Regions from separate parts of the Streptomyces sp. NPDC058052 genome, predicted to be linked through region 2. Evidence: riboswitches for the same ligand, from Rfam matches in the RefSeq annotation. Region 2 holds a riboswitch; the other holds the start of a gene.

Region 1 (11,123 bases), on a different contig from region 2:
GCTCCGCTGACCCCGGCCCGGCCCGCGGCCGGTCGCTCCTCCGCCCCCTTGCACGTCAGGCCCGTCCCAACTGGGACTGAACGGTGACATTCACGTGGAACTTTCGTGTCTTCCGGTGTGATTATCTAGCGCCGTGCGCGGGACGTGCGCACAGGGGGTGGGGCCCGGTCAGTCACCGGGTCGTGCGAGGGGAGAAGACCATAGTGAACGGGCAGCCGATATCGGGGACGTCGGCGCGGCGGCGGAGCGTACGCCTCGGGGCCCTGGCGACGGGGGCGCTGCTGCTTGTCCTGACCGCCTGCGGCGGCGAGGACCCGGCCGGCACCGGCGGCGGGACCGGCGCGAAGGGGACGGGGCAGGGGACCAGCGCCCCCGACAACGCCGCCTCCCAGGCGGTCGTGACCATCCTGCCGAAGGACGGCGCCGACTCGGTCGCCACCAGCGGGGCCCTCAAGGTCACCGCCGACCAGGGCAAGCTGACGACCGTGACGGTCGCCGACTCCAAGGGCGGCGCGGTCGAGGGGAAGATCTCGGCGGACGGCGCGAGCTGGGAGCCGCTGGCGCACCTGTCGGGCGGCACCCAGTACAAGGTCCACGCGATCGCCAAGGACGCCGAGGGCCGCGAGTCGGCGAAGGACATCACCTTCACGACCCTGGTCCCGAAGAACACCTTCATCGGCCACTACACGCCGGAGGCCGACACGACCGTCGGCGTCGGCATGCCGGTCTCCATCAACTTCACCCGGGGCATCACCGACCCCGAGGCCGTGGAGAAGGCCATCAAGGTGACGGCCGAGCCGGCCGTCGAGATCGAGGGCCACTGGTTCGGCAACGACCGCCTCGACTTCCGTCCCGAGGAGTACTGGAAGGCCGGGACGAAGGTCACGGTGGAGCTCAACCTGGACGGCGTCGAGGGCCGCCCGGGCGTCTACGGCAAGCAGAAGAAGACGTACTCCTTCACCATCGGCCGCCGTCAGGTCTCCACGGTCGACGCGAGCGCCAAGACCATGAAGGTCGAGCGCGACGGGCAGATCATCAAGACCCTGCCGATCACCGCGGGCGCGCCCTCCACGACCACGTACAACGGCCAGATGGTCATCAGCGAGAAGTACAAGGTGACCCGCATGAACGGGGCCACCGTGGGCTTCGGCGGCGAGTACGACATCAAGGACGTGCCGCACGCCATGCGCCTGTCGACCTCCGGCACCTTCGTGCACGGCAACTACTGGGCCCCGAAGTCCACCTTCGGCTCCCAGAACGTCAGCCACGGCTGCGTCGGCCTCTCGGACGCCCGCGGCGCGGGCGACAGCTCCACCCCGGCCGCCTGGTTCTTCGACCGCTCGATCATCGGCGACGTCGTCGTCGTGAAGAACTCGAAGGACAAGCAGATCAAGCCGGAGAACGGCCTGAACGGCTGGAACATGTCCTGGTCGGAGTGGATCGCCTAGGTCCCCTCCGCCCTGGACGGGCCCGGTGCTGTGAGCAACGGCACCGGGCCCGTCCTCGTTAACGCGCACTAACCTCTGTCCCATGACTGTGAACCTCGAAGTCGCCGACGGCGTCGGCACGATCCGCCTCGACCGCCCGCCGATGAACGCCCTGGACATCGCCACCCAGGACCGGCTGCGCGAGCTGGCCCAGGAGGCCACCGACCGCGACGACGTGCGGGCCGTCGTCCTCTACGGCGGCGAGAAGGTCTTCGCGGCCGGCGCGGACATCAAGGAGATGCAGGCCATGGACCACGTGGCCATGGTCGAGCGGTCGCGCGCGCTCCAGGACTCCTTCACCGCCGTCGCCCGCATCCCCAAGCCGGTCGTCGCCGCGATCACCGGCTACGCCCTCGGCGGCGGCTGCGAGCTCGCCCTCTGCGCCGACTACCGGATCGCCGGCGAGAACGCGAAGCTGGGCCAGCCCGAGATCCTGCTCGGCCTGATCCCCGGCGCCGGCGGCACCCAGCGGCTCTCCCGTCTGGTCGGCCCCTCGCGCGCCAAGGACCTCATCTTCACCGGCCGGATGGTGCGCGCCGACGAGGCGCTCGCGCTCGGCCTGGTCGACCGGGTCGTCCCGGCGGCCGAGGTGTACGAGCAGGCGCACGCCTGGGCCGCGAAGCTGGCCCAGGGCCCGGCGGTGGCGCTGCGCGCTGCCAAGGAGGCGATCGACCAGGGTCTGGAGGCCGACATCGACACCGGTCTCGCCCTCGAACGCACCTGGTTCTCGGCGCTGTTCGCGACCGCGGACCGGGAGACCGGCATGCGCAGCTTCGTCGAGGAGGGCCCGGGCAAGGCCACGTTCGCCTGATCGCCCGCCGGGCGGGCCGTCGTCCGACGGACCGTCACGGCGGCGCGTCGTCCCGCGGGGGCCATTCCACCGGAACGGCCCCCGCGGGCCGTCTCCGGCGGCCATGATGGGGGGCATGGCGGGCCTGGAGAGCAGGGAACAACCACGGCAGGGCAGTGTGCCCGCCGCACGGTGGGCACCGACCCCGGAGGACGAAGAGGCCCTCGCGGCGATGGACCGGTACGGCAATCCGGCGGAGGCCGACGTCCGTCTGCCGTCGCAGCCGGAGTCGGCCCGGATCGCCCGCCGGATGACCCAGTACGTGGTGCTCCGCCAGTGGGCGCTCGGCCCGACCCTCGCCGAGCACGCGGTCCTGCTCGTCTCCGAGCTGGTCGGCAACGCGGTCCGGCACACCGGCGCGCGGGTCTTCGCGCTGCGCGCCCAGCGGCGTCCCGGCCGGATCCGGATCGAGGTGCGCGACCCCTCGCGCGGACTGCCCTGTCTGATGCCGGTGGGCGAGCTCGACGTCAGCGGCCGGGGCCTCTTCCTCGTCGACAAGCTCTCCGACCGGTGGGGCGTGGACCTCGGGCCGCGCGGCAAGACGACCTGGTTCGAGATGCGGGTCACCGACCGCTGAACGCACGGAAGCCCCCGTGCGCCGTGGTGGGGCTGCTGGGGGCTTCCGTGTGATGCGCCGTGGACGGGGGGGTGTATCCACGGCCGCTTGGACGACCTGGCCCGGGTCAATGGGAGTCGTTGCCTCGACTATGACAGACGGCGGGCCACACCGCCAAGCGCCCACATCGTTATCAATACGGACATACCTGCACGTTTTAACTGTGAATCGTTGGTGACGTGCAGCACCCGCCTTGCAAACTGTGAATGGCTATGCGGTTCATCGATTGTTTCCCTCGATCATCCACATAGTGGACAGCACTGCGCGGCCTCAGAGGGCGGTCAGCAGCGCCTCCGAGGCCACCGGCCGGTAACCCGCCGCCTGGAAGGTCCGCACGCTCCGCGCGTTCCCCGGCGACTGCTGCGCCCACACCACGCCGTCCGGCGTCAGATGGCGGGCAGCCGTCGCCAGCGCCCGGCCCAGACCGCGGTGGCGCACCTCCTCGTCCACCTCGATCGCCGCCTCCATGCGCCCGGCCACTCCGCGCCCCAGGATCAGCACCCCGCCTTCCGCCGCCCACACCCTTACCTCGTCCCGGTACTTCAGCGCCCGCGCCACCCGCGGGTGCTCCGGGTCCTCGATCTCCCGCAGCTCCACCGGCGGCGGGCCCGGCAGGGCGTCGGCGACCGTCAGCAGGTCGACCGTGTTCATCCGCCGGCCCGTCTCGGTCATCAGCCGCACCAGGAAGCCGGGGTTCATGCTCGCCGCGAGCGGGTCGCTCCCCGTCGCGGCCAGCTCCGCCCGCACCCACTGGGGATCGACGTCCGCGAAGACCACCGAGTGCGCCGTGAAGGCCAGGACCCCGGCGTCCCGCCGGTCCGGCTGCGGCACCACCGTCGTCCCGCCGTCCATGGCGGGGAACTCCCCGCGCGCCGCCGCCTCCAGGATCCGTGTCACGTCACTGCTCATACCGCCATCATCGGGCACCGCTCGGCCAGCTAATCTGACCCCCGTCAGAACAGCACCGAGAAGGGGCGGAAGCAGTGGCGGACATCGAGTCGGCACGCACGGCATTCAACCGGTACGACGTGGACGGGGACGGCTTCATCACCGCCGCGGAGTACAAGAGCGTCATGGCCCAGCTGGGTGACTTCAACGTCACCGAGACGGTGGCCGAGGCCCTCATCAAGCAGCGCGACGACAACGGCGACGGCCGCCTGTCGTGGGACGAGTTCTGGTCCCACCTCAGCAAGGCGTGACCCGGGCCTGACCCGCTCCGGGGCCGGGACCGGGCGGCGTTCACCCTGAGCCGCCGCCGGTCCCGGGCCCGGGTGGAGCCTCCGGCGCTCAGTCCCGCGCCACCAGCAGGGCGGTGCCCCACAGCGCCAGGGCCGCGGGAAGGCCCACGCAGGCCCGTACGGCCTCCGCCGTGAGCCCGCCGGCCGCCAGGCCGCCCCCGATCGCTCCGAGGGCCGTCAGGGCCACCGCGAGCCACCCGTACTGACGCTGGTCGTAGAGGCGGGCCAGCGGGAAGAAGTGGAGACCGACGGCGAAGCAGATGCCGACCGGGATCCACTCCTGGTGTCCGGTCGCGTTCGAGACCGCGACGACACCGACGATCGCGGCCGCCTCGCCCGCGTTCACCACGCCGACCCCGCGGTTCCACCGCTCCGGCAGCCGCACCGGGCGGGTCACCTCGCGGGCCGTCCCCCGGAAGCCGGCGGCCAGCGTCCCGGCCGTCAGCAGCGCCGCGAGCACCCCGGCGACGAGGAGCCCCGGCGCGGGCAGCCCCGATCCGCCCGCGAGCGCCCACACCGCCCCGAAGACGGAGAGCACGACGATCCCCCGGCGGCGCAGGGTGCGGGTGAGGGCGAGACACGCGGCATCAGTGGTCATGGTCATGATCGGACCCTAGCGACGGAAACCGGCCGCGACCGGGGAATCCGGACATCCGTCCGATGATTGGCCTAGACCTATTGCCCGGGCGAGGGTCCGCCGATACGTTTCGTCCCGGCTGCGCAGCCGGCACGAACCGTACGGCACCATCCCGCACCGCATCGCATCGTTCATTTCAGGAGGACATGCCATGTACCGTCGCGTCGCAGCCGCCCTCGCCACCGCGGCCACCGCCGGAGCCCTCGCCCTCGGCACGGCCGGCACCGCCGAGGCCGCCGGCCCCGGCTTCTACGCCCGCAGCCACCACTCCTCGTACGCCGAGTGCCAGGCCGCCGGCCGGGCCGGCGAGTGGATCTGGGGCAAGATCTTCCTCTGCGAGCCCTTCACCTCCACCCGCCCGGACGTCATCGTCCTCTGGGTCCGCTACTGACCCGAACGGGAAACGGCCGGTCCCGTGGGGGCGGGACCGGCCGTTCGTCACGTACGCGCGGGCGTGCTCAGCACTCGATGATGTTCACCGCGAGGCCGCCGCGCGCGGTCTCCTTGTACTTGACGCTCATGTCGGCGCCGGTCTCCTTCATGGTCTTGATGACCTTGTCGAGGGAGACCAGGTGGCTGCCGTCGCCGCGCATGGACATCTTCGCCGCCGTGACGGCCTTGACCGCCGCCATGCCGTTCCGCTCGATGCACGGGATCTGGACCAGGCCGCCGACCGGGTCGCAGGTCAGGCCCAGGTTGTGCTCCATGCCGATCTCGGCCGCGTTCTCCACCTGCTCGGGGGAGCCGCCCAGGACCTCGGCGAGGGCGCCCGCCGCCATCGAGCAGGCCGAGCCGACCTCGCCCTGGCAGCCGACCTCGGCGCCGGAGATCGAGGCGTTCTCCTTGAAGAGCATGCCGACCGCGCCCGCCGCGAGCAGGAAGCGCACGATGCCGTCCTCGTCCGCGCCCGGCACGAAGTTCATGTAGTAGTGCAGGACGGCGGGGATGATGCCGGCCGCGCCGTTCGTCGGGGCGGTGACCACCCGGCCGCCGGCCGCGTTCTCCTCGTTCACCGCCATCGCGTAGAGGGTGATCCACTCCATCGCGTGCATCGCCGGGTCGCCCTCGGAGCGCAGCTTGCGGGCCAGGGTCGAGGCGCGGCGGCGGACCTTCAGGCCGCCCGGCAGGATGCCCTCGCGGGCCATGCCGCGCGAGACGCACGCCTGCATGACCCGCCAGATCTCCAGCAGGCCGGCGCGGATCTCGTCCTCGGTGCGCCACGCCTTCTCGTTCTCCAGCATCAGCGAGGAGATCGACAGGCCGGTCTCCTTGGCGAGGCGCAGCAGCTCGTCACCGGTGCGGAAGGGGTACTTCAGGACGGTGTCGTCCGGGATGATCGGGCTCTCGCCGGCCACCGCGTCCTCGTCCACGACGAAACCGCCGCCCACGGAGTAGTACGTCTTCTCCAGGACGAGCGCGCCCTCGGCGTCGTACGCGAAGACCGTCATGCCGTTGGCGTGGTACGGGAGCGCCTTGCGCCGGTGCAGGACCAGGTCCGCGTCGAAGTCGAACGGGATCTCGTGGGCGCCGAGCAGGTTGATCCGCCCGCTCGCCTTGATCCGCTCGAACTCCTCGTCGGCGTTCTCCACGTCGACCGTGCGGGGCGAGTTCCCCTCCAGGCCGAGGAGGACCGCCTTCGGGGTGCCGTGGCCGTGGCCGGTCGCGCCGAGCGAGCCGTACAGCTCCGCCCGGACCGTCGCCGTGGAGGCGAGCAGCCCCTCGTTCTTCAGCCGGCGGGCGAACATCCGGGCCGCCCGCATGGGGCCCACCGTGTGGGAGCTCGACGGACCGATGCCGATCGAGAACAGATCGAAGACCGAGATGGCCACGGGAGGACTCCTTGTGGGGCTAGACGCCGTTGTCTGCCGGGGTGGAGCAGAAAAGCGTGGAAGACATGGGGCGGGGCACCGCGCTCACTGTCCAGTGTGCGCGGTGCCCCGGAACTCTCGCTGGGACGGACCCAGGAACGAAAGCGTACGAAATTACTTCAGGCCGGGGTACAGCGGGTGCTTGTCGGCCAGCGCGGTCACGCGGGCCTTCAGCGCCTCGGCCTTGTCCGCGTCGAAGCCCGGCTTCAGCGTCTCGGCGATGACGTCGGCGACCTCGGTGAAGTCCTCGGCCGTGAAGCCGCGGGTGGCGAGGGCCGGCGTGCCGATGCGCAGACCGGAGGTGACCATCGGCGGGCGCGGGTCGTTCGGAACGGCGTTCCGGTTGACCGTGATGCCGACCTCGTGGAGACGGTCCTCGGCCTGCTGGCCGTCGAGCTCGGAGTTCCGCAGGTCCACCAGGACCAGGTGCACGTCCGTGCCGCCGGAGAGGACCGAGACGCCGTGCTCGGTGACGTCGTCCCGGACCAGGCGCTCGGCCAGGATGCGGGCGCCGTCCAGGGTGCGCTGCTGGCGCTCCTTGAACTCCTCCGAGGCCGCGACCTTGAAGGAGACGGCCTTGGCCGCGATCACGTGCTCCAGCGGGCCGCCCTGGAAACCGGGGAAGACCGAGGAGTTCAGCTTCTTGGCGAACGCCTTCTTCGCCAGGATGATGCCGCCGCGCGGGCCGCCGAGCGTCTTGTGCGTGGTGGAGGTCACCACGTCCGCGTACTCGACCGGGTTCGGGTGCAGACCGGCCGCGACCAGACCCGCGAAGTGGGCCATGTCGACCCACAGGTACGCCTCGACCTCGTCGGCGATCCGGCGGAACTCCGCGAAGTCCAGCTGGCGCGGGTACGCCGACCAGCCGGCGATGATCACCTTCGGGCGGTGCTCCTTGGCCAGGCGCTCGACCTCGGCCATGTCCACCAGGCCGGCCTCGTCCACGTGGTACGCGACCACGTTGAACTGCTTGCCCGAGAAGTTCAGGCGCATGCCGTGGGTGAGGTGGCCGCCGTGCGCCAGGTCGAGACCGAGGATCGTGTCGCCCGGCTGGGCGATCGCGAAGAGCGCGGCCTGGTTGGCGGAGGCGCCGGAGTGCGGCTGCACGTTGGCGTACTCGGCGCCGAACAGGTCCTTGATCCGGTCGATCGCGATCTGCTCGGCCACGTCGACGTGCTCGCAGCCGCCGTAGTAGCGGCGGCCCGGGTAGCCCTCGGCGTACTTGTTGGTGAGGACGGAGCCCTGGGCCTCCATGACGGCGACCGGAGCGAAGTTCTCCGACGCGATCATCTCGAGGGTGGACTGCTGGCGGCGGAGCTCGGCGTCGACGGCGGCGGCGACGTCCGGGTCCAGCTCGTGGAGGGGAGTGTTCAGAAGCGACATGAAGCGATCCCTAGGGGGTCTCGGTCAGCCTGCGGTGAAGGCGGTGTACTCGTCGGCGGTGAGCAGGTCGTCCGGCTCGCCCGTGATGCGCACCTTGAACAGCCAGCCGCCCTCGAAGGGGGCGGAGTTCACCAGCGAGGGGTCGTCGACGACGTCCTGGTTGGCCTCGACGATCTCGCCCGTCACCGGGGCGTAGAGGTCGCTGACGGACTTGGTCGACTCCAGCTCGCCACAGGACTCGCCCGCGGTCACGGTCGCGCCGACCTCGGGGAGCTGCACGTAGACGACGTCACCGAGGGCGTTGGCCGCGTGCTCCGTGATGCCGACCGTGGCGACGCCGTCCTCGACGGCCGACAGCCACTCGTGCTCCTTGCTGTAGCGAAGCTGCTGGGGGTTGCTCATGGCCTGATTCTCCTGGATCGGGGGAGTGCGGATGTACGTGGGTCTTGCGGGGTGAGACGTGTCCTGAGACGAATGCGTCACGTCCGGAGCGGGCCCGGACGGACGGGCGCCTACTTCTGGCGCTTGTAGAACGGCAGCGCCACGACCCGGTACGGCTCGTGGGTGCCGCGGATGTCCACCCCTACACCCTCGGCGCCGGGGACCGCGTGCGCCGCGTCGACGTACGCCATCGCGATCGGCTCGCCGAGCGTCGGGGAGGGGGCGCCGGAGGTGATCTCGCCGACGACCTCGCCGCCGGCGACGACGGCCATGCCGGCGCGCGGGACGCGGCGGCCCTCGGCGATCAGGCCGACCAGCTTGCGCGGCGGGGCGGTCTCGGCGCGCTCGGCGGCGGCCTCCAGCGCCTTGCGGCCGACGAAGTCGCCCGGCTTCTCGAACTTCACGACCCGGCCGAGACCGGCGTCGAAGGGGGTGAGGGAGGTGGTCAGCTCGTGCCCGTACAGCGGCATGCCCGCCTCCAGGCGCAGCGTGTCGCGGCAGGACAGGCCGCACGGGATCAGGCCGACGCCCGCGCCCGCCTCGGTCAGCGCCGTCCACACGCCCTCGGCGTGCTCCGGCTTCAGGAAGAGCTCGAAGCCGTCCTCGCCGGTGTAGCCGGTCCGGGCGATGAGCGCCGGGACGCCGGCGACCGTGCCGGGCAGGCCCGCGTAGTACTTCAGGCCGTCCAGGTCGGCGTCGGTGAGCTGCTTGAGGATGCCGGGGGACTCGGGGCCCTGCACGGCGATCAGCGCGTACGCGTCGCGGTCGTCGCGGACCTCGGCGTCGAAGCCGCCGGAGCGGGTCACCAGGGCGTCCAGGACGACCTGCGCGTTGGAGGCGTTGGCGACGACCATGTACTCGGTCTCGCCGAGGCGGTAGACGATCAGGTCGTCGAGGATGCCGCCGTCCTCCTGGCAGATCATCGTGTACCGGGCGCGGCCGTTGCCCACCGTGGAGATGTTGCCGACGAGGGCGAAGTCGAGCAGGTCGACCGCCTGCGGGCCGGTGACGGTGATCTCGCCCATGTGGGAGAGGTCGAAGAGGCCGGCCCTGGTGCGGACGGCGTTGTGCTCGTCGCGCTCGCTGCCGTACCGCAGCGGCATGTCCCAGCCGGCGAAGTCGGTCATGGTCGCGCCCAGCGAACGATGCAGGGCATCGAGGGCGGTCAGGCGGGGGGTGGTGCTCATGATGGACGTGGCTCCCGGTTCCCGAAGGCGGAAAACATGACAGGCAAGGACGTTCCTCCCCATCTGTCATGGAACCTGAGAGGTTCACCGGGGGCATCCCCGGCTTGCACCTTGGGTGGGGACACGACAGGTGTCCCGCTTTTCAGATCTGCCTCATCCACGCGGTACGGGGCCTGAGAGATTCAAGGGAGGGTCTTGCTCCTTCGGCGCCCGGACGGCCGAGGCCGGTCCGGAACTCTCCCGCGCGGATTCGAGCGGCCGGTATGCGGTTGTACGGCGCTGCGCGCGCCTGGCGCGCACATCATCGCACGCGGTGTCGGCGCCGCAAATCGCTTGTCTCGGATTACCGTTTCTTTACACTTCGTGGGCAAGGGTCTCCGTGAGGTTCCCGGTACGTCCCCCGGGGACCCGACAGGGGGAGCAGCGATGAGGATCCAGCACACCGGCGTCTTCGCGACCGACGCCGCCATACCGGCCCAGCGGCCGCGCGCCCGGACCCGCGCGCGCGGGCGCGTCGTGCGGGACCTGCGCGACCGCGGCGGGCGGGGCCCGCGCGCCCTCACCTTCGCCGCCGGCGACGTCGTGGTCGTCTCCGGCCTGCCCGGCAGCGGCAAGTCGACCCTGCTGCGGCGGGCCGCCGAGGGCCGTGGCATCGACTCGCAGGACGCCCGGGAGCGCTGGGAGGCCCGGATGCCCCGCCTCCTGCCGTACGCGCTCTACCGCCCGCTCGTCCGGATCGCGCACTACGCCGGGCTGTACCGGGCCCTGCGCTCCGGCGCCGGCGTCGTGGTCCACGACTGCGGTACCCAGTCCTGGGTCCGCGGCTGGCTCGCCCGCTCCGCCGTCCGCCGCGGCCGCGCCCTCCACCTGGTCCTCCTCGACGTCGACCCGGACACCGCCCGGGACGGCCAGCGCGAGCGGGGCCGCGGGGTGTCCGCGTACGCCTTCGCCCGGCACCGCCGGGCCGTCGGCCGGCTCGTCGGCGCCGTCGAGTCGGGCCGGCTGCCCCGAGGCTGCGCCTCCGCCACCCTCCTCGACCGGGACGCCGCCACCGCGCTGCGCCGCATCGGCTTCCGCGAGACCTCCTGAGGCCGGCGCCGCCCCCCGGGTGCCGGTTCTGGTCACAGGCGGGGCGGGGCGGCGTTAGGGTGCTGCGGGACGGCCGGGACCAGGGCCGTGCGAGAAGGGGACGGAACCACCGTGGACGTGACGTGGCCGGGCAACGAGCTGGAGGAGGCGCTGGCCGCCGCGCTCGGCGAGCCCGCGGCCGGAGGCCGGCTCATCGAGGTGCTCGGCCGCAGCCCGGTCTGGGTCCCGCTGCCCAACGGCGGCGGCCCCGACAGCCCCGACCTGGACCTCGCCACGATGGAGATCGGCGGCGCCGCCTACGTCCCCGTCTTCAGCTCGCAGGAGCAG
Region 2 (11,123 bases):
GGGCGCCACTGTCACCACCGCCCGCGACCACTCGCGCGGCGCCCGCGCCCTCAAACGGGCCGTGATCTCCGCGCTCCAGGCCAGCGCCATCGACGTGCGCGACCTGGAGAACGTGCCGCTGCCCGTCGCACGGCAGCAGACCGCGCGGGGAAGCGCCGGCGGGATCATGGTGCGTACCTCTCCCGGTGTGCCGGACTCGGTCGACATCATGTTCTTCGACGAGCGCGGCGCCGACCTGTCGCAGGCCCGGCAGCGGAAGCTGGACCGGGTGTACGCGCGGCAGGAGTACCGGCGGGCCTTCCCGGGTGAGATCGGCGACCTGTCCTTCCCGGCCAGCGTCTTCGACTCGTACACGGGGTCCCTGCTGCGGAACGTCGACACCAGCGGGATCGCGGAGGCCGGCCTCAAGGTGGTCGTGGACGCGTCCAACGGCAGCGCGGGCCTCGTGCTGCCGAGCCTGCTCGGGCGGCTCCAGGTCGATTCGCTGACCATCAACCCCGGACTCGACGAGTCGCGGCCGACCGAGTCCGCCGAGCGGCGGAGGGCCGGGCTCGTCCGGCTCGGGGAGATCGTGGCGTCGGCGCGGGCCGCGTTCGGCGTGCGCTTCGACCCGGTCGGCGAGCGGCTGTCGCTCGTCGACGAACGGGGCCGGATCATCGAGGACGACCGGGCGCTGCTGGTCATGCTCGACCTGGTGGCGGCCGAGCGCCGGTCCGGGCGGGTCGCGCTGCCGGTCACCACGACCCGTATCGCCGAGCAGGTGGCCGCGTACCACGGAACCCAGGTCGAGTGGACGACCACCTCGCCCGACGACCTCACCCGCGTCGGCCGGCAGGAGTCGACCATCTTCGGCGGCGACGGGCGCGGCGGGTTCATCGTGCCCGAGTTCAGCAGCGTCTTCGACGGGGCCGCGGCCTTCGTGCGGCTCATCGGGCTGGTGGCGCGGACGCAGCTCACGCTGAGCCAGATCGACGCCCGGATCCCGCGGGCGCACGTCATCAAGCGGGACATCGCGACGCCGTGGGCCGTGAAGGGGCTCGTGATGCGGCGGGTGGTCGAGGCGGCCGGCAGCAGGTCGGTGGACACCACCGACGGGGTGCGGGTCGTGGAGGCCGACGGGCGGTGGGTCATGGTGCTGCCCGACCCCGCGGAGGCCGTCACCCATCTGTGGGCCGAGGGGCCCGACGACACCTCGGCGCAGGCACTGCTCGACGAGTGGGCGCAGGTCGTCGAGAGCGCAGGTCGCTGACCGGATGACCGACGGAGGCCGGGCGGCGGTGGGACGGAGCCGCCCGGTCTTTCGCAGGGCCATTCGGCGGTAAGGCGTACGACGTGCGACGATGTGCGGCATGTCGCAGCAGCCCCCCGTTCGGAGCACCGGATCTCCGCCCCCGCGCCCGGACGCGTCGATGTCGCTGCTGAACAACGTCATCGACCACGCGCTGGACGACGGGTACGCGGAGGCGACCGCCCGGCGCGAGGCCGAGGGCGGTGCGCTGCCCAAGCCGCTGCGGGCCAAGCTCGGGCTGGCGGCCGGGCTGGTGCTGGCCGCCGCCGTGGTGACCGTGGGTGCGGCCGAGGCCCGGGTCTCGGCCCCCGTCGTCGCCAAGGAGCGGCAGGAGCTCATCGACCGGATCGAGGGCGAGAACGAGACCGCCGACGAGCTGGAGCGGGACGTCGAGCGGATCCGCGCCGAGGTCGGCGAACGGCAGCGTGCGGCGCTCGAACAGCACGGCGGCGACCAGGCGGAACTGGTCGCGCTGCTCTCCGGCGCCACCCCCGTGCGCGGACCCGGGGTGAAGCTCGTGGTCGACGACGCCAAGGGTTCCGACGGCGGGGGCGGCGGACCGCGCGAGAGCGCCGGATTCTCCGACACCGGGCGGGTGCGCGACCGCGACATGCAGCGGGTCGTCAACGGACTGTGGGAGTCGGGCGCCGAGGCCGTGTCGATCAACGGCCAGCGGCTGACCTCGCTCTCCGCGATCCGGGCCGCAGGCGACGCCATACTCGTCGACAACCGGCCGCTCGTGCCGCCGTACACCGTGCTCGCCGTCGGCGACGGACAGCGGCTGAACACCGCCTTCCAGGACAGCGCGGACGGGCAGTACCTGCACGCGCTGGTGGAGAACTTCGGGATCCGCAGCGGCATCTCGGTCGAGGGCGAGCTGAGCCTGCCGGCCGCGCCGAGCCTGATCGTACGTACAGCTGAGCCGAGGGGGGCCGGGTCGGCGACGCCGACCGGTCGGGCCACGGCCGACAAGGGGAAGGCAACATCGTGATCGCCGTACTGGGCCTGATCGTCGGAGTCGTGGCGGGACTGCTGGTCCGGCCCGAGATCCCGGCGGTCGTCGAGCCCTATCTCCCGATCGCCGTGGTCGCCGCCCTGGACGCGGTCTTCGGCGGTCTGCGGGCCATGCTCGACGGGATCTTCGTCGACAAGGTCTTCGTCGTCTCCTTCCTCTCCAACGTGGTCGTGGCCGCGCTGATCGTCTTCCTCGGCGACAAGCTCGGCGTCGGCGCGCAGCTCTCCACCGGTGTCGTCGTCGTCCTCGGCATCCGGATCTTCTCCAACGCGGCCGCGATCCGCCGCCATGTCTTCCGGGCGTGAGGCCGATGACCATGAACCCGAACGAGAAGCCGGAGCCGGGCGGCGAGGAGCCGCGGGAACCGGAGACGCCGAAGACGTCCGAGGCCGCGGAGCCGCGTGGGACGAACGAGCCGCGCGAGGCCGTGACCCCGCCGTCGGCCGCGCCCGCGGAGGGCGGTGAGAGCGCTCCCGAGGGGGCCCAGCCCGCCCCGGAGGCCGGTGCCGGTGCCGGGGGCGCGCCGGACGGGCGGCGGCGCCTGGCGGACGCCCTGTGGCCGCCGCGGGTGACGCGGGCCCAGCTCGTCGTGGCCCTGCTGCTCGCCTGTCTCGGTTTCGGCCTGGCCATCCAGGTCTCCTCGACCAGCGAGGGCAGTGCCCTGCGCGGGGCCCGGCAGGAGGACCTCGTACGGATCCTCGACGAGCTCGACGACCGGACCCAGCGGCTGGAGGACGAGAAGGCGCGGCTGGAGAAGCAGCGGTCGGAGCTGGAGTCCAGCTCCGACCAGGCCGAGGAGGCCCGCCGGCAGACGCAGGAGAAGGAGCGGCAGCTCGGGATCCTGGCCGGCACGGTGGCCGCCGAGGGGCCCGGCATCACGCTGACCGTGACCGACCCGGTCGGCGCGGTCGAGTCCGACATGCTGCTCGACGCCATCCAGGAGCTGCGGGCGGCCGGCGCCGAGGCGATCCAGGTCGACGGCGTGCGGGTGGTGGCGAACAGCTATTTCACCGGTGACGGCGATGACATGCGGATCGATGGAACGCAGGTGACCGCTCCGTACGTCTTCAAGGTCATCGGCAAGCCCGAGGATCTCGAGCCCGCGCTCAACATCCCCGGTGGAGTCGTGCAGACCCTCGAGAAGGAGCAGGCCACGGCCACGGTGGAGCGGTCGTCGAAGATCGTCGTCGACGCCTTGCGACCCGCGAAGCGGCCTGACTACGCTCGGTCGTCCTCCCCGTGAGAGAGGGGGCGAGGGGTCCCGCGACATGGGCTGGAGCGTTGCGGGGGGTCGGCGCACCACAACGGTGGTGCGTGGTGGAAACTGTCCGGAGGATACGGACGTTGTGAAGGTGTCCGGGTCGGCAGGTGTGATGGATCTCGGTTCGTCCTGCCCCACGGGCGGGTCTGTTTCGGTCAAGGGGAATCGCCCGTGAAGTTGTTTGCGAAGTTGTTCGGCAAGAGCGCACGCGAGGACGGCGGCAACGCCAGGCACCGCGCGCCGCGCCATGCCCAGAGCGAGGAGCAGGGCGGCGAGCGCCCGCTCTTCCGTGACGAGGTCGGTGGCGACATTCCGGGCGCGCAGGGCGCGTCGTCTGTTGACCCCGCCGGTGCCGCGCGCATAGGTTTCGGTGAACCATCAACCTCAGGTACGGGTGGAGGGTTTACCCCCGATCCGTACGCGACCCAGACCTCCGCGGGGCAGCCGCGGCAGGAGGACGCGTCCATGCCGGTGTGTACGAGGTGCGGTCACCGCAACGCGGCGGACAGCCGTTTCTGCTCCCACTGCGGCACGCCGCTGCGGGGCGGGATCGCCGCCGAGCGTCCCTCCGAGACGACGTCGACCATCTCGATCTCGGGTCTGGAGGCGTACGACGCGGAGACCACCGGTCAGATCGCGATCCCCGCGCTGTCCCCCGAGGCCCTCGCGGCCGTCGAGGCGCTGCCGCCGGGCTCCGCGCTCCTCGTGGTGCGCCGCGGTCCGAACTCGGGCAGCCGCTTCCTGCTGGACGGTGAGCTGACGACGGCCGGCCGTCACCCGCAGAGCGACATCTTCCTGGACGACTTCACGGTCTCCCGGAGGCACGTCGAGTTCCGCCGGGGCCAGGACGGCAGCTTCACCGTCTCCGACGTCGGCAGCCTCAACGGCACCTACGTCAACCGGGAGCCGATCGACTCGGTCGTGCTCAACCCCGGCGACGAGGTCCAGATCGGCAAGTACCGGCTGGTCTTCTACGCGAGCCAGCGAGGCGTCTGACACACGCCTGGCGGAGATCCTTCAGGAAAGGTCCATGGTGCGAACACCGACGGGCGGTGCCGGTTCCGGCACCGCCACCGCGGGCGACCGGCTGGTGAGTATCGGCACCGTGCTGAGCCAGCTGCGGGACGAGTTTCCCGAAGTGACGATCTCCAAGATCCGCTTCCTGGAGGCCGAGGGGCTCGTCGAGCCCCGCCGTACGGCCTCCGGGTACCGGAAGTTCAGCCCGCAGGACGTGGAGCGGCTCGCCGCCGTCCTGCGGATGCAGCGGGACCACTATCTTCCGCTGAAGGTCATCCGGGAGCATCTCGACGCCCTCGCCCGCGGTGAGCAGGTGCAGCTCCCGGCGCCCGGGCGGCGGCGTGATCTGCTGGACGGCCTGCTCGACGGGCCCGTGGACGGCGAGGCCGCCGAGCGGCCGACCGCCGCGCGGCTGGGCCGGGCCGAGCTGGTCGCCGCGGCCGGGGTCACCGAGGCCGAGCTGGTGGAGTGGGAGTCGTACGGCCTGGTCGGCGAGACCGAGGGCGGCGGTTACGACGCGGAGAGCGTGAACGTGGCCCGGATCGTCGCCGATCTCGGGCGGTTCGGGCTCGAGCCCCGGCACCTGCGGGCCGTGAAGGCGTCCGCGGACCGGGAGGCCGGGCTCATCGAGCAGGTGGTGGCGCCGCTGCGCCGGCACCGCAATCCGCAGACCAGGGCCCATGCCGAGGAGACCGCCGCCGACCTGGCGCAGCTGTCGGTGCGGCTGCACGCCGCGCTGGTGCAGACGGCCCTCGGGATCCGCCTCCAGTGACGCCCTCCGGCGGTTCCGGCGGGGGTGCGCCGGGGTGCTGAGCGGGGGCCCGACTATCCAAACCGGTCGGGCACGTCCTAGGGTTGCTGTGTGAACGAGCTCGACGTTGTGGGTGTCCGGGTGGAAATGCCCTCCAACCAGCCGATCGTGCTCCTGCGCGAGGTGGGAGGCGACCGGTACCTGCCCATCTGGATCGGACCCGGCGAGGCGACCGCGATCGCCTTCGCCCAGCAGGGCATGGCGCCGCCCAGGCCGCTGACGCACGACCTGTTCAAGGACGTGCTGGAGGCGGTGGGCCAGGAGCTCACCCAGGTCCGCATCACCGATCTGCGGGACGGGGTCTTCTACGCCGAGCTGGTCTTCGCCAGCGGTGTGGAGGTGAGCGCGCGTCCGTCCGACGCGATAGCCCTGGCCCTGCGGACGGGTTCGCCGATCTTCGGCAGCGACGGCGTCCTCGACGACGCCGGCATCGCGATCCCCGACGAGCAGGAGGACGAGGTGGAGAAGTTCCGCGAGTTCCTCGACCAGATCTCGCCGGAGGACTTCGGGAGCCAGTGACCGGACCGTCCGGACGGTCCCGGACGCCGGTCCGGCGGGGGGCGTGAGGGGGCGGCCGAGGAGCGCTGTCGGCGCATTCGAGTAGCCTTTCCCCGGAGTGGGACACGTGAAACCACTCTCTGGGTGATTATCACTCGGCGTGCCGAGTGTGGCGATCGTTGACGCACCCCTAGCGACTGCCTACCTTCGAGTGGGCAGGTCAAGGACGGAGGGTCGGCGTGATGAGCAGCGCGGACGGTACGGCAGGGAGCTCGCTCGGACGCGTGTCCGAGGAGAGCGGTCCGTATCCGCTTCACGGCAGTGTGGGCGACTTCGGCACGGAGACGAGCGGCGGGGTGGCGGACGAGGCGATCGGCTACCGCGGCCCCACGGCCTGCGCGGCCGCCGGCATCACCTACCGGCAGCTGGACTACTGGGCGCGCACCGGGCTCGTCGAGCCGAGCGTGCGGCCCGCGTACGGCTCCGGGACGCAGCGGCTCTACAGCTTCCGGGACGTCGTCGTCCTGAAGATCGTCAAGCGTTTCCTCGACACGGGCGTCGCCCTCCAGAACATCCGGGCCGCCGTGCAGCACCTGCGGGCCCGCGGCTTCCGCGATCTGGAGCGGATGACGCTGATGAGCGACGGGGCGACCGTCTACGAGTGCTCCTCGCCCGACGAGGTCGTCTCCCTGCTCCAGGGCGGGCAGGGCGTCTTCGGCATCGCGGTGGGGGTGGTCTGGCGGGACGTCGAGTCGGCGCTCTCGCAGCTGCACGGGGAGCGCGTGGACACCGGCGAGACGCTGATCGGGCACAACCCGCAGGACGAGCTGGCCCGGCGCCGGCGCGACCGGGCCGTCTGAACGTCTTCCCGGGGCCGGTGCGGGCGGGTCGCCCGTACCGGCGATTGTCAGTGGCGTGAGGCAGCATCGGAGACGTGAGAGCCGCCCCCACGATCCTGCATCTGGACATGGACGCCTTCTTCGCCGCCGCCGAGCAGGCGTCGAAGCCGAGCCTGCGCGGCAAGCCGGTCGTCGTGGGCGGGCTCGGGCCGCGCGGCGTGGTCGCGACCGCCTCGTACGAGGCGCGGCGCTTCGGGGTGCACTCGGCGATGCCGATGGGACAGGCGCGGCGGCTCGCGCCCAACGCCGCGTATCTGGTGCCGCGCTTCGCCTTCTACCGGGCGATCAGCGGACAGGTCATGGAGCTGCTCGGGCGGTTGTCGCCGCTGGTGGAGCCGCTCAGCCTCGACGAGGCGTTCGTGGACCTGGAGGCCGGGGGGCTGGCGGACGACAGCGCGGGCGCGCGGGCCGTGGGGGAGCGGCTGCGGGCCGAGATCCTGGCGACGACCGGCCTGACCGGGTCCGTGGGGCTTGCGGGCTCCAAGATGCTCGCGAAGATCGCCTCGGAGGAGGCGAAGCCGGACGGGCTGGTGCTCTACGAGCCGGGCACCGAGCGGGCGCTGCTCGCGCCGCGGTCGGTGCGGATCATCCCCGGTGTGGGGCCGGCCACCGGGGACCATCTGCGGCGGGCCGGGATCACGACGGTCGCCGATCTCGTGGAGGCGGGCGAGGACGAGCTCGTACGGATCCTGGGGCGGTCGCACGGGGCCTCGCTGTACCGGATGGCGCTCGGGCACGACGACCGGCCCGTGGTGGCCGAGCGGGACGCCAAGTCGGTCTCCGTCGAGGACACCTTCGACGTCGACCTGCACGACCGGCTGCGGATCCGGCTGGAGGTGGAGCGGCTGGCGGAGCGGTGCGTGCGGCGGCTGCGGGGCTCGGGGCACTCGGGGCGGACGATCGTCCTGAAGGTGCGGCGGTACGACTTCTCGACGCTGACCCGGTCCGAGACGCTGCGCGGGCCGACGGACGATCCGCTGGTGGTGCGGGAGGCCGCGGAGCGGCTGCTCGAACTCGTGGACACGACGGGCGGGGTGCGGCTGCTCGGTGTTGGGGTCAGCGGGCTCGCCGACTACACCCAGGAGGACCTGTTCGCCCAGGCGGAGGCGGAGGCGGAGGCGGAGGCCGGCGCGGAGGCCGGCGCGGAGGCCGGCGCGGAGGCCGGGACGGAGACGGACGCGGCGGCCGGGGCGGCGGTCCCGGCGGCCCCGGAGGGGGTCGGGCCGTCGGCGGGCCGGGCCGGGGCGGCGGAGGCCGTGGAGGTGCCGGGGACGGCCGCGGAGAGCGCCGTACGCCGATGGGCGCCGGGGCACGACGTGCGGCACGCGGTCCTCGGGGCGGGCTGGGTGCAGGGCAGCGGGCTCGGGCGGGTCACCGTCCGGTTCGAGGAGCCCGGCAGTACGGCTCCGGGGCGGGTGCGGACCTTCGCGGTGGACGATCCGGAGCTGGAGCCGTCGGACCCGCTGCCGCTGGTGCCCGGCGGGGTGACGGGGGCGGAGGGATCCGCCCCCGTCGTCCGCGCGGGTGGGCAGCACGCCGGGTGAGGCGTGTGAGGCGTCCGGTGGCGGGCCGGCCGGGCCGGGTGCCCGATCGGACACGCGGGGCGCGTCCCGGGGCGTGGTCGGGCATCCAGGCCGGACGCTCCGGGGCCGGTCCGAAGGATCTGGGGACGGGGGCGGGTCTACGCGGCGTCGTCCTGGCCCGCGAGGCGGCCGAAGTCGGGGATCGTCTCCGGCGGGGGCGGGAGCGTCAGCTCGTAGTGGCGGTAGAGCTGGAGCTCCTGCTCGGGGGAGAGGTGACGGCCGACGCCGAAGTCCGGGGCGTCCTTGATCAGGGCGCGCTCGAAGGGGATGTGCAGACCGTCGTCGGCCAGCTCGCTCGGCTCCAGCGGGACGAACGCGTCCCTGCTGAACAGGCCGGTGCGGACGGCGGCCCACTCGGGGATGCCGGTCGCGTCGTCCAGGTACACCTCGTCCACGGTTCCGATCTTGTGCCCGTTCCGGTCGAACGCCTTGCGGCCGATCAGGCTGCGCGGATCGATGTCGGTCTGCACGGTCCCTCCAACTGGTCGCAACTGCTCTACACCCCTACGAAAGTGCACATCTGGGATGTCGGCCACTTGAGCGAAGAGAGCGACAACCGCGCTGGTAGGCTGGCTGTGGCTGTCGACACCGTGCGGGAGAGTCCTCCGGAGAAGGTTTCCGGGGGCGCCGAAGGAGCAAATCCTCCCCGGAATCTCTCAGGCACCCGGTACCGCGCGGGCGAGGTCACTCTGGAAAGCAGGGCGGGAGTCCGACGGCATCCGCTCTCACCGACGGTGAAAGCCGGCGTGCCCACGGGCATGCCGGTGAAGCTCTCAGGTTGAGATGACAGAGGGGGAGGCCGTCCGGGCACCCGCGCCGTGGTGCCCCTCGCAGGTCGTGACGACCAGGAGGCCCCCGCATCATGACCGCCAACCGCATTCCGCTCTCCGAGCTCGAGCAGGGCATTCCCTTCGAGCAGCGGCACATCGGACCCGACGCCGAGGCGCGGGCCAAGATGCTCGCCCAGGTCGGATACGGCTCGCTCGACGAGCTGACGGCCGCCGCGGTGCCGGACGTCATCAAGAACGCCGAGGCGCTGGACCTGCCCGGCGCCCGCACCGAGGCCCAGGTCCTCGCCGAGCTGCGCACCCTCGCCGACCGCAACCAGGTCCTCGCCCCGATGATCGGCCTCGGTTACTACGGCACCTTCACCCCGCCGGTGATCCTCCGCAACGTCATGGAGAACCCGGCCTGGTACACGGCGTACACGCCCTACCAGCCGGAGATCTCGCAGGGCCGCCTGGAGGCGCTGCTCAACTTCCAGACCATGGTCGCCGACCTCACCGGCCTGCCGACCTCCGGCGCCTCCCTCCTCGACGAGGGCACCGCCGCCGCCGAGGCCATGTCGCTCTCCCGGCGCGTGGGCAAGGTCAAGAACGGCGTCTTCCTGGTCGACGCCGACGCCCTGCCGCAGACCGTCGCCGTCATCGAGACCCGCGCCGAGCCGACCGGTGTCGAGGTCGTCGTCGCCGACCTGAGCGAGGGCATCCCCGCCGAGATCGCCGAGCGCGGCGTCTTCGGTGTGCTCATCCAGTACCCGGGTGCCTCCGGTGCCGTCCGCGACATCAAGCCGCTGATCGACGCCGCCCACGAGCTCGGCGCCGTCGTGACCGTCGCCGCCGACCTGCTCGCCCTCACCCTGCTCGTCTCGCCCGGCTCGCTCGGCGCCGACATCGCCGTCGGCACGACCCAGCGCTTCGGCGTCCCGATGGGCTTCGGCGGCCCGCACGCCGGCTACATGGCCGTCCAGGACAAGCACGCCCGCTCGCTGCCCGGCCGGCTGGTCGGCGTCTCCGTCGACGCCGACGGCAACAAGGCGTACCGCCTCGCCCTGCAGACCCGCGAGCAGCACATCCGCCGCGAGAAGGCCACCAGCAACATCTGCACCGCCCAGGTGCTCCTCGCCGTCATGGCCGGCATGTACGCCGTCTACCACGGCCCCGACGGCCTGAAGCAGATCGCCCAGCGCACCCACCGGTACGCGGCGATCCTCGCCGCCGGCCTCACCGCCGGGGGCGTCGAGCTCACCCAGGGCGCCTTCTTCGACACCCTCACCGCCCGCGTCCCGGGCCGCGCCGACGCCGTCGCCGCCGCCGCCCGCGAGGCCGGCGTCAACCTGTTCCGCGTGGACGCCGACCACGTCTCGGTCTCCTGCGACGAGACCACCGGCCGCGAGCAGCTCGCCGCCGTCTGGGGCGCCTTCGGCGTCACGGGCGACATCGAGGCGCTCGACGCCGCCGCCGGGGACGTCCTCCCCGCCGGTCTGCTGCGCACCGACGCGTACCTGACCCACCCGGTCTTCCACGCGCACCGCTCCGAGACCTCGATGCTGCGCTACCTGCGCCGCCTCTCGGACCGCGACTACGCGCTCGACCGCGGCATGATCCCGCTCGGCTCCTGCACCATGAAGCTGAACGCGACCACCGAGATGGAGCCGGTGACCTGGCCCGAGTTCGGCCAGATCCACCCCTTCGCGCCGATCGAGCAGGCCCAGGGCTACGTCACGCTCATCACCGAGCTGGAGGAGCGCCTGGCCGAGGTCACCGGCTACGACAAGGTCTCGATCCAGCCCAACGCCGGTTCGCAGGGCGAGCTGGCCGGTCTCCTCGCGGTCCGCGCCTACCACCGCGCCAACGGCGACGAGCAGCGCACCGTCTGTCTCATCCCGTCCTCCGCGCACGGCACCAACGCGGCCTCCGCGGTGATGGCCGGCATGAAGGTCGTCGTCGTGAAGACCGCCGAGGACGGCGA

The links. Region 2 has a riboswitch for glycine ahead of gcvP (aminomethyl-transferring glycine dehydrogenase). Riboswitches for the same ligand answer to the same signal wherever they lie in the genome.
Region 1: linked by a shared signal. The riboswitch ahead of gcvT (glycine cleavage system aminomethyltransferase GcvT) and the one ahead of gcvP (aminomethyl-transferring glycine dehydrogenase) in region 2 are both predicted to bind glycine.

The regions. Positions count from the first base shown of each region.
Region 1 is NZ_JBHVRX010000001.1:282,722-293,844, forward strand. It holds gene ACFVU3_RS01415 (Ig-like domain-containing protein) at 1-10, shown strand, start outside; gene ACFVU3_RS01420 (Ig-like domain-containing protein) at 204-1,448, shown strand; gene ACFVU3_RS01425 (enoyl-CoA hydratase/isomerase family protein) at 1,531-2,298, shown strand; gene ACFVU3_RS01430 (ATP-binding protein) at 2,414-2,914, shown strand; gene ACFVU3_RS01435 (GNAT family N-acetyltransferase) at 3,224-3,862, opposite strand; gene ACFVU3_RS01440 (EF-hand domain-containing protein) at 3,937-4,152, shown strand; gene ACFVU3_RS01445 (hypothetical protein) at 4,241-4,795, opposite strand; gene ACFVU3_RS01450 (hypothetical protein) at 4,980-5,219, shown strand; gene ACFVU3_RS01455 (L-serine ammonia-lyase) at 5,287-6,657, opposite strand; gene glyA (serine hydroxymethyltransferase) at 6,811-8,079, opposite strand; gene gcvH (glycine cleavage system protein GcvH) at 8,104-8,481, opposite strand; gene gcvT (glycine cleavage system aminomethyltransferase GcvT) at 8,592-9,707, opposite strand; glycine riboswitch at 9,860-9,960, opposite strand; gene ACFVU3_RS01475 (AAA family ATPase) at 10,134-10,796, shown strand; gene ACFVU3_RS01480 (enhanced serine sensitivity protein SseB) at 10,908-11,123, shown strand, end outside.
Region 2 is NZ_JBHVRX010000042.1:49,288-60,410, reverse strand. It holds gene ACFVU3_RS35865 (sugar phosphate nucleotidyltransferase) at 1-1,249, shown strand, start outside; gene ACFVU3_RS35860 (DUF881 domain-containing protein) at 1,350-2,279, shown strand; gene ACFVU3_RS35855 (small basic family protein) at 2,276-2,608, shown strand; gene ACFVU3_RS35850 (DUF881 domain-containing protein) at 2,620-3,546, shown strand; gene ACFVU3_RS35845 (FHA domain-containing protein) at 3,628-4,560, shown strand; gene ACFVU3_RS35840 (MerR family transcriptional regulator) at 4,595-5,353, shown strand; gene ACFVU3_RS35835 (bifunctional nuclease family protein) at 5,444-5,911, shown strand; gene ACFVU3_RS35830 (MerR family transcriptional regulator) at 6,133-6,750, shown strand; gene ACFVU3_RS35825 (DNA polymerase IV) at 6,825-8,333, shown strand; gene ACFVU3_RS35820 (PRC-barrel domain-containing protein) at 8,471-8,842, opposite strand; glycine riboswitch at 8,956-9,055, shown strand; gene gcvP (aminomethyl-transferring glycine dehydrogenase) at 9,235-11,123, shown strand, end outside.